Regions from separate parts of the Pseudomonas sp. AK181 genome, predicted to be linked through region 1. Evidence: predicted binding sites of a transcription regulator. Region 1 holds the regulator's gene; each other region holds the start of a gene.
The links. The regulator FliA, encoded in region 1, starts transcription of late flagellar genes. The targets are predictions, from matches to a motif close to CTAAAGTTTNNNNNNNNNNNGCCGNTAA.

Region 1 (2,203 bases):
GGCTTCGGTGGCCATGCCATTAACCAGAGGCGTGGCGTTTTCCACCAGGTCCATGGTGCGGTTGGCCGCCGCCTCGGTCAGCCTGACCACATAGGACAAGCGCTCGGTGGCATCGGTGATCTGGGAAATTTCTTCGGCCTGGGGCATGCGCGGGTCAATCTGGAAATTGACGATTGCGCTGTGCAGTTCGCGTGTGAGCTTGCCCACTTCCTGGTACAGGCCGCGGTCACGGGTCTGGTTAAGCTCATGGATCAACTGCACCGCATCGGCGAACTGGCCTTTTTCCAGGCTGTCGACCAACTGGTGAGCATGTTTTTTCAGGGTCGACTCAAAGTCGCCCTGTGACGTTTCGTTATGCTCCATAGCTCCCCCGCGATGGCATTAGCCGTGGATGCGTTCGAAGATTTTCTCGATCTTCTCTTTCAAGGCCAGTGCCGTGAATGGCTTGACCACGTAACCGTTGACCCCGGCTTGGGCGGCTTCGATGATCTGTTCACGCTTGGCTTCGGCGGTCACCATCAGCACAGGCAGGCTGCGCAGTTTTTCATCGGCGCGCACGTGGCGCAGCAGGTCGATACCAGTCATGCCCGGCATGTTCCAGTCGGTCACCAGAAAGTCGATGCTCCCGCTGTTGAGAATCGGAATGGCCGTCAGGCCGTCATCCGCCTCGACCGTGTTGGTGAACCCAAGGTCACGCAACAGGTTTTTAATGATCCGCCGCATCGTTGAGAAGTCATCAACGATGAGGATTTTCATGTTCTTGTCCAATTCGACCTCCAAGCAGTCTTAAACGCGCCCAGCACCTGGACGCGCCATTTCAATCAACAGGCGTTACACAAAAAGGACTGCCCAGGGCACCACGGTACTCACCCGCAAAACCCTGCGGTTTCACGGTAGCGTCTGCAGTGTCCCCACACTGCCTGTCAGCGCGCGCGCCACTCGGCCAATCGCCCCCGCAAGCGGGCTGCGCACTGGCTATGCAACTGGCTGACACGCGATTCGCTGACCCCCAGGACCTCACCGATTTCCTTGAGGTTCAGCTCTTCGTCGTAGTACAGCGCCAGCACCAGCCGCTCACGCTCCGGCAAGTTGGCGATTGCATCGGCCAACGCGCCCTGGAAACGTTCGTCTTCCAGGTCGCGTGACGGCTCCGTATGCGCGCTCGCGCCGTCCTCGTGCAGCCCTTCGTGTTCGCCGTCCTGTAAAAGGTCGTCGAAACTGAACAGGCGGCTGCCCAAGGTATCGTTCAAAATCCCGTAGTAATCGTCGAGACTCAATTGGAGTTCGGCCGCAACTTCATGATCTTTAGCGTCACGACCGGTTTTTGCTTCAATTGCACGAATTGCATCACTGACCATGCGCGTATTGCGGTGTACCGAACGCGGCGCCCAATCGCCTTTACGCACTTCATCGAGCATCGCGCCACGGATACGGATACCCGCATACGTTTCGAAACTGGCACCCTTGCTGGCGTCGTATTTGGTCGAGACTTCGAGCAGGCCGATCATGCCGGCCTGGATCAAGTCTTCAACCTGCACACTCGCGGGCAGGCGCGCCAACAGGTGATAGGCAATGCGTTTGACCAGCGGCGCGTAGCGCTCGATCAATTCGCCCTGGCTGTCACGTGCCGACTTTTTGTAAAGGTTGTAGCCGCTGGATGTCATAGCACCGGTCCTGCGCTCGTCTGATGCACCAAACGCTCGACGAAAAACTCCAGATGCCCCCGCGGGTTGGCGGGCAACGGCCAGGTATCGACCTTCTGGGCAATGGCCTTGAACGCCAGTGCGCATTTCGAACGAGGGAACGCTTCATAGACCGCACGCTGCTTTTGCACGGCCTTGCGCACACACTCGTCATAGGGAACTGCGCCGACGTATTGTAAAGCCACATCGAGGAAGCGATCCGTGACCTTGGTCAACTTGGCGAACAGGTTGCGCCCTTCCTGCGGGCTCTGGGCCATGTTGGCCAGCACGCGAAAGCGGTTCATGCCGTAGTCACGGTTAAGCAGTTTGATCAGTGCGTAGGCATCGGTGATCGAGGTGGGCTCGTCGCACACCACCAGCAGCACTTCTTGCGCGGCGCGCACAAAGCTGACCACGGATTCGCCGATGCCGGCGGCGGTGTCGATCACCAGCACGTCGAGGTTGTCGCCGATGTCGCTGAACGCCTGGATCAACCCGGCATGCTGCGCGGGGCTCAGGTG
Region 2 (2,203 bases), 1.6 Mb from region 1:
CGCTTGATGATGATCGGCTGGTTGTTTTCCATGGCTTAGCGACCGCGAACCGCTTGTTCCAGCTCGGAGAAACTCGGGCGATGTTTCGGGTACAGCACCTTGCGCCCGAACTCCACGGCCAGCGACGGCGGCATGCCCGACGCCGATGCCACCAGGCACGCCTTGATCGCTTCGTAGAGGTTGATCTCTTCCTTGGCATCGTGGGCCAGGGAAGTGGCGAGCGGGCCGAAGAAACCGTAGGCAGCAAGAATACCGAAGAAGGTGCCCACCAGCGCCGCACCTACGTGCATGCCGATGGCCGCCTGATCGCCCTCGCCCAGGGAGGCCATGGTCACCACGATACCCAGTACCGCCGCGACAATACCGAAACCGGGCATGCCGTCGGCGATGCCGGTCACGGCGTGGGACGGATGCTCCAGCTCTTCCTTGAGGCTGAACAACTCCATGTCGAACAGGCCTTCCAGTTCGTGGGGTGCCATGTTGCCGGAGGACATGATGCGCAGGTAATCGCAGATATACGCGGTCATGCGCTCGTCTTTGAGCACGGCCGGGTACTTGGCAAAAATCGGGCTGGCTGCGGCGTCTTCGATATCACCTTCGATCGCCATCATGCCTTCACGGCGGCTCTTGTTGAGGATCTCGTAGATCAGCCCCAGCACTTCCAGATAAAACGTGTGGGAGAAGCGCGAGCTGAACATGCCCAGGGACTTCTTGACCACGTGCATGGTCATATAGCCTGGGTTGGCCTGCAAAAATGCGCCGAACGCGGCACCGCCAATAATCAGCACTTCGAAAGGCTGGATCAGTGCGGCGATTTTACCGTGGGAGAGGACGTACCCTCCGAGCACACTTGCGATGACGACAATGATGCCGATAATTTTAGCCATAGGAGAGGGGTACTTGCGCCGTCGGGTTCATGGACATAGGGGGTGTTGCACAAAACTCTTGTTCTACTTATCGGCAAAACTGCGCCAGACTATAGCCCGTTAAGGCGAAAAGCCAATTCGGCCCGTTCCGGGCGTGTTGAACGCAAGTGATGATCGCGCCCCAATCATGGCAATTGAACCGACAGTCCCAACGAACCGCCCCACTACCCTCGCCGCTTGGATCAAGTGCCTGGACGACGTGCTGCTGCCCGTGCCCCAGGCTAGCCATGAGCGCGTGTGCAAAGCCATTCGCGATAGCCGCAGTTCATTGCGAGATATTGCTGAGCTGATGCACAACAGCCCAGCCCTGGTGTTGAGCGTGATGCGCGAAGCCAACAGCCAAGCCCACGGCAGCCTGGCCGAACCTGCGGAAAACCTTGAAGTCGGGCTTAACCGCCTGGGCCTCAAACGTGCCGAGGAGTTGTTGGCGCGCCTGCCTTCGGTACCCGCCCGGGAAATCCCCGTGGCCTTGCGTCAGCTGTTGCTGATCAGCCAGCACGCATCCCAGCAAGCCAACGGTTTGTTCGGCAGTCGCCTGGCGCGGCTGTGGCAGGACATCCACTGGGGCAGCCTGTTGTTTTTGTCGCCGCTATGGCCGATGGCCGTCGCCTACCCCAAGCTGCTGGAAGAATGGGAGTTGCGGGTGATCCATAAAGGCCAATCGGCGCGCCAGGTCGAGCAACAACTGTTCGGCGTGCGCTTGCTCGACCTGTGCCTGGGCCTGACCGAAGCCTGGCACCTGCCGATCTGGGTTTCACAGGGCTACAAGCTGCTGTTGGCCGAGCAACGCCTGCTGGTCAAGGCGCTGCACATTGCTCGTCAAGACGATGCCCTGCGTCACCAGCAATTGCTCGATGCCGAGCCCAACCTGCGACGCTGGCTGAACCAGCCGGCCAACACCGTGTTGCTGGCCAATGGCCTGGCGATGTCGGCCCAGGAATCCTGGACCTGCCCGCACACCGAGCGCTGGCAATACCTGACGGCGCTGTACCTGCAAACGCCATTGAGCGATGTGCAACAGCAAGCCCACCAGCAAGCGGTGACCAGCGCTCGCACCACCTTGATGCCCGACCTCTGGCACCCGGCGCTGTCGCTGATCTGGCCGTGGCATGTGCAGAAAGTCCATCGCGGCTTGTTGCCTGCACCGCCGCCCACTGCCGAAGCCTTGGCCGTGTGGCGCACGCGTTGCACCGAATTGCTGGTGGAGCCGAGCCGCTTTGCCAACGCCATGCACCTGACCACTTGCGCCAAGGAAGCGCTGGTGGCCAGTGGCATGC
Region 3 (2,203 bases), 140 kb from region 1:
TTTCGAAGGATTTCACATGATTGCTTTGCCCTGGCTGTACCTCACCCTACTTTCCATTGGCTATGTCGTGGCCTTGATCTACGGCCAACTGGGCGTACTGGCGGCGGTCTCCATCGCACTGCTGCTGGTGGCCGGGTATGCCGTACGCCAACAACGCAACCCTTGGGCACGCTACCTGGGCCACGGTTTGTTTATCGTCCTGGCCCTGGGCCTGGCGATGCACTGGCTGCCGGGGTTCTATAACGGTCGCGGTATTGCGCCCCAGCGTTTTACTCCGGACTCAGTGCCCTTCTCGATGTACCTGAACCAGGACAAACCGCTGATCGGCTTCTGGCTGTTACTGGCCTGCCCGTGGATTGTGGCGCGACGCTCATTGCGCCTGTCGATCTGCGTCACGGCCGTGGCCCTGACCCTGGCCGCCATCGCCGCCCTGGGTGGCGCAGCGCTGCTAGGGATGATCAGTTGGGCGCCCAAGTGGCCGGACGAAGCGTGGCTGTGGGTATTGAATAACCTGCTGCTGGTGACACTGGTCGAAGAAGCGCTGTTTCGCGGGTATATCCAGGGCGGCCTGAGCCGACGCTTCAAACACCTGCCCTATGGTGAGAACCTCGCGCTGCTGCTGGCCTCACTGTTATTCGGCCTGGTGCATTTTGCTGCGGGTTGGCAGTGGATGCTGCTGGCGGGTATTGCCGGCGTGGGTTACGGCCTGGCCTATCGCTTTGGTGGTTTGGGCGCGGCGATTGCCACGCATTTTGGCTTGAATCTGCTGCACTTCGGCCTTTTCACCTACCCGATGCTCGCCGGCTAAGCCTTCCTCACTGTAGGAGCGAGCTTGCTCGCGAAGGACTTCAACGCTAACGCGGGCATCCTGAATGAACGCGTTGCCCTTGAGTGCTTCGCGAGCAAGCTCGCTCCTACAGGGGGCAACGCCGTTCCCAGGATTGTTGCAAAAATAAGTTAAATAAATGCCCCGCATGGCCGATACCCCCTGAAAGCCTTGCGGATTGAACAATCATGCGTAATAACCAACCCGTTACCCAGCGCGAACGTACCTTCCCCGCTCAGCAACGGTTGATCTCCACCACAGATGCCAAGGGTGTGATTACCTACTGCAACGACGCCTTTGTCGAAATCAGTGGGTTCACCCGTGAAGAACTGATCCGCGCCCCACACAACCTGGTGCGTCACCCGGATGTGCCGCCGGCCGTGTTCGCGCATATGTGGTCCACGCTCAAACAAGGCTTGCCATGGATGGGCATTGTCAAGAATCGCTGCAAGACTGGTGACCACTATTGGGTGAACGCCTATGTGACGCCGGTCTTCGATGGCAACCAGGTGATCGGCTACGAATCGGTGCGTATCAAGCCCACCGCCGAGCAGATCCGCCGGGCCGAAGCGCTCTATCAACGCATCAACCAGGGCAAGTCGGCCGTTCCCCAGCGGGACAAGTGGCTGCCGGTGCTGCAGGACTGGCTGCCGTTTATCCTGGTCAGCCAGCTGAGCTTCATGATCGGCGCCACCCTCACCTCCCAATGGGGTTTTGCCCTGGCAGCGGCGCTGTCGGTGCCGCTGGGCCTGCTGGGCCTGAGCTGGCAGCAGCGCGGCCTCAAGCGTTTGCTGCGCCTGGCCGAACAGACCACGTCCGACCCGTTGATCGCGCAGATGTACACCGACAGCCGTGGCGCACAAGCGCGCCTGGAAATGTCGATCCTCAGCCAGGAAGCGCGTCTGAAGACCTGTCTTACCCGCCTGCAAGACACCGCCGAGCACCTCAACGACCAGGCCGCGCAGTCCAACACCCTGGCGCACAACAGCTCCAGCGGCCTGGAACGCCAGCGCGTGGAAACCGAACAGGTGGCCACTGCGGTGAACCAGATGGCGGCGACCACCCAGGAAGTGGCCAGCCACGTGCAACGCACCGCCGATGCCACCCAGGAAGCCAACCGCCTGACCGGGCGCGGCCGCGATATCGCCGGGGAAACCCGCGAGGCGATTCAGCGTCTTTCGGCAGCCGTTGGGGAGACTGGCGTGACCGTCACGCAACTGGCCAAGGACAGCGACGAAATCGGCGGCGTGGTTGATGTGATCAAAGGCATCGCTGACCAGACCAACCTGCTGGCACTCAACGCCGCCATCGAAGCCGCGCGGGCCGGTGAAATGGGCCGTGGTTTTGCGGTGGTCGCCGATGAAGTGCGCCAACTGG
Region 4 (2,203 bases), 1.0 Mb from region 1:
AATAATGTGCGCGAAGTCACCACCCAGGACGGTTTCTACCTCACCAGCCGCCTGAGCCTGGCCGACCCGCTGAAGCTGATCCTCGGCGCTCGCCTGGACTGGTATGACTACGACAACCGTGATGCCGCCGGCGACTACAAGGTCACCCGCAACCTCACCCGCTACGCCGGCCTGATCTACGACCTGGACGACCAGCATTCGGTATACGTGAGCTACAGCGACATCTTCACGCCGCAAAAGGAAAAGAGCACAGCCGGCACTCCGCTCAAGCCCATCGTCGGTAAAAATTATGAAGTTGGCGTCAAAGGCGAATACTTCGGTGGCACGCTGAATGCTAGCGTGGCGTTGTTCCGCGTCGACCAAGAAAACCGCGCCGTGCCGGTGGTGGTGCCCAACTGCCCGCAGGCGTCCTGTGCCGAAGCCTCGGGCGAAATCCGCAGCCAGGGTATCGACTTCGAACTGCAAGGCGCCTTGACCGAAAACTGGCAGGTCGGCGGCGGCTATACCTATGCGCGCACCCACACCATCAAGGACGACGCCAACCCGCAGAAGGTCAACAAGCAGTTCGATACCGACGTCCCGGAACATCTGTTCAAAGTGACCACACGCTATAACTTCCAGGGCCCGCTGGAAAAACTCCGAGTCGGCGGCAATATCTCCTGGCAGAGCCGCATGTACAACGACATCAAACTGGCGGATGGCAGCTACTATCGGCTCAAGCAAGGCGGCTACGCCGTCACTGACTTGATGGCAGGCTATCGCGTCAACCAGCACCTGGACTTGCAGCTCAACGCCAACAACATCTTTGATCGCCACTACTACCAGTCCATCTCCAACAGTGTGGACTATGGCGGCGACTCCTATGGCAGCCCCCGCAACATGATGCTGACTGCCAAGTACAGCTTCTGAGGCTCACGGCAACCTCGGCTGCCCGCTCGGGCAGCCGTTCTTAAAGTCCCGCGCCCGCGTGCCGATAACGCGTGGGTAACCGGCGACAATCCCGAACATCTGCTTGACTCCACAGCGGCGCGCCTGTGTGGCACACCGCGTGCTTGCTTGACCTCGACGCCCCCTCTCATGGAGTAAGAGTGAATGCCCGTCCGTTTTCTAGAGCACTATCGCAAGGCCGACCGCATCATGCTGGCATTGATCTGGCTGATGTTCCTGTTCTCCCTCGGCCTGGCGTTCTGGCACGACACCCTCATGCAGGCCGTGATCGTCGGTGGCGGCACTGGCGTGGTGCTCACGGCGCTGTACCGCATCATCGGCGGCACCCGCGTGATGCGCTGTGCACTGGGTGCCGGCTTGATGGTGATGGCGGCGTTGCACATCAACCAGGCGCACGGGGTGATCGAATCCCACTTCGGCATTTTCGCGCTGTTGGCGGTGCTGACCTTCTACCGTGACTGGCTGCCGATTCTGGTGGCGGCACTGACCATCGCGGTGCATCACGTGGTGTTCCATGCCTTGCAGCATCAGGGTTTCCCGGTGTTTGTAATGGAGCATCACGGCGGCTGGACGATGGTTTTCGTCCATGCCTTCTATGTGGTGATGGAGACCGTCGCCCTGCTCTACCTCGCCGTCCATAGCCAGGCCGAAGCGGTGGAGAGCCAGGAAATGCTGGAGAAGATGCTCGCCGTTACCTCGCAGTTCACCGTGGAAACCGCCCAAGGTGAAGGCAAGGCCCACGTGTCCCTCGCCAAGCGCTTCGACCACTTCCTGCAGCAACTCACCCACCTGATCGACGGCGTCGCCCGCGACTCCCATGGCCTGGGCCAGCTCGGCCAGGAACTGGCCAGCGCCAGCGGCACCCTGGAAAAAGGCGCCCGGCATCAACTGGCACAGATCGGCGAAATGACCGGCTCGATGCAGCGCATGGAAGACGCCATGGGCCACATTACGGTGCAAGTTGAACAGGCAGTCGAACACGCGGGCCAGGCCAGCCAGCAGATTGTGCGCGGCCAGGAAAGCGTCGGCCGCGCCCAGCATGAAATCAGCCAACTGGCTTCGCGCATCAACGGCACGGAGTCGACCGTAGAATCCCTGGCGGTGCAGGCTGAACAAATCGGCTCGGTGCTGGAAGTGATCAGCAGCATCGCCAACCAGACCAACCTGCTGGCCCTCAACGCCGCCATCGAAGCCGCCCGCGCCGGCGAGCAAGGCCGTGGCTTTGCCGTGGTGGCCGATGAAGTGCGCAGCCTGG

Region 2: a site for FliA is predicted at 955-982, ahead of motA (flagellar motor stator protein MotA). Genes of this name have one in related genera too.
Region 3: a site for FliA is predicted at 958-985, ahead of V8689_RS20515 (methyl-accepting chemotaxis protein). Genes of this name have one in related genera too.
Region 4: a site for FliA is predicted at 950-977, ahead of V8689_RS15225 (methyl-accepting chemotaxis protein). Genes of this name have one in related genera too.

The regions. Positions count from the first base shown of each region.
Region 1 covers NZ_CP146348.1:4,353,828-4,356,030, forward strand. Annotated here, with positions in the region: gene V8689_RS19825 (protein phosphatase CheZ) at 1-363, opposite strand, end outside; gene V8689_RS19830 (chemotaxis response regulator CheY) at 382-756, opposite strand; gene fliA (RNA polymerase sigma factor FliA) at 924-1,664, opposite strand; gene fleN (flagellar synthesis regulator FleN) at 1,661-2,203, opposite strand, start outside.
Region 2 covers NZ_CP146348.1:5,957,335-5,959,537, forward strand. Annotated here, with positions in the region: gene motB (flagellar motor protein MotB) at 1-32, opposite strand, end outside; gene motA (flagellar motor stator protein MotA) at 36-887, opposite strand; gene V8689_RS27220 (HDOD domain-containing protein) at 1,054-2,203, shown strand, end outside.
Region 3 covers NZ_CP146348.1:4,497,565-4,499,767, forward strand. Annotated here, with positions in the region: gene V8689_RS20510 (CPBP family intramembrane glutamic endopeptidase) at 17-808, shown strand; gene V8689_RS20515 (methyl-accepting chemotaxis protein) at 1,015-2,203, shown strand, end outside.
Region 4 covers NZ_CP146348.1:3,332,958-3,335,160, forward strand. Annotated here, with positions in the region: gene V8689_RS15220 (TonB-dependent siderophore receptor) at 1-909, shown strand, start outside; gene V8689_RS15225 (methyl-accepting chemotaxis protein) at 1,093-2,203, shown strand, end outside.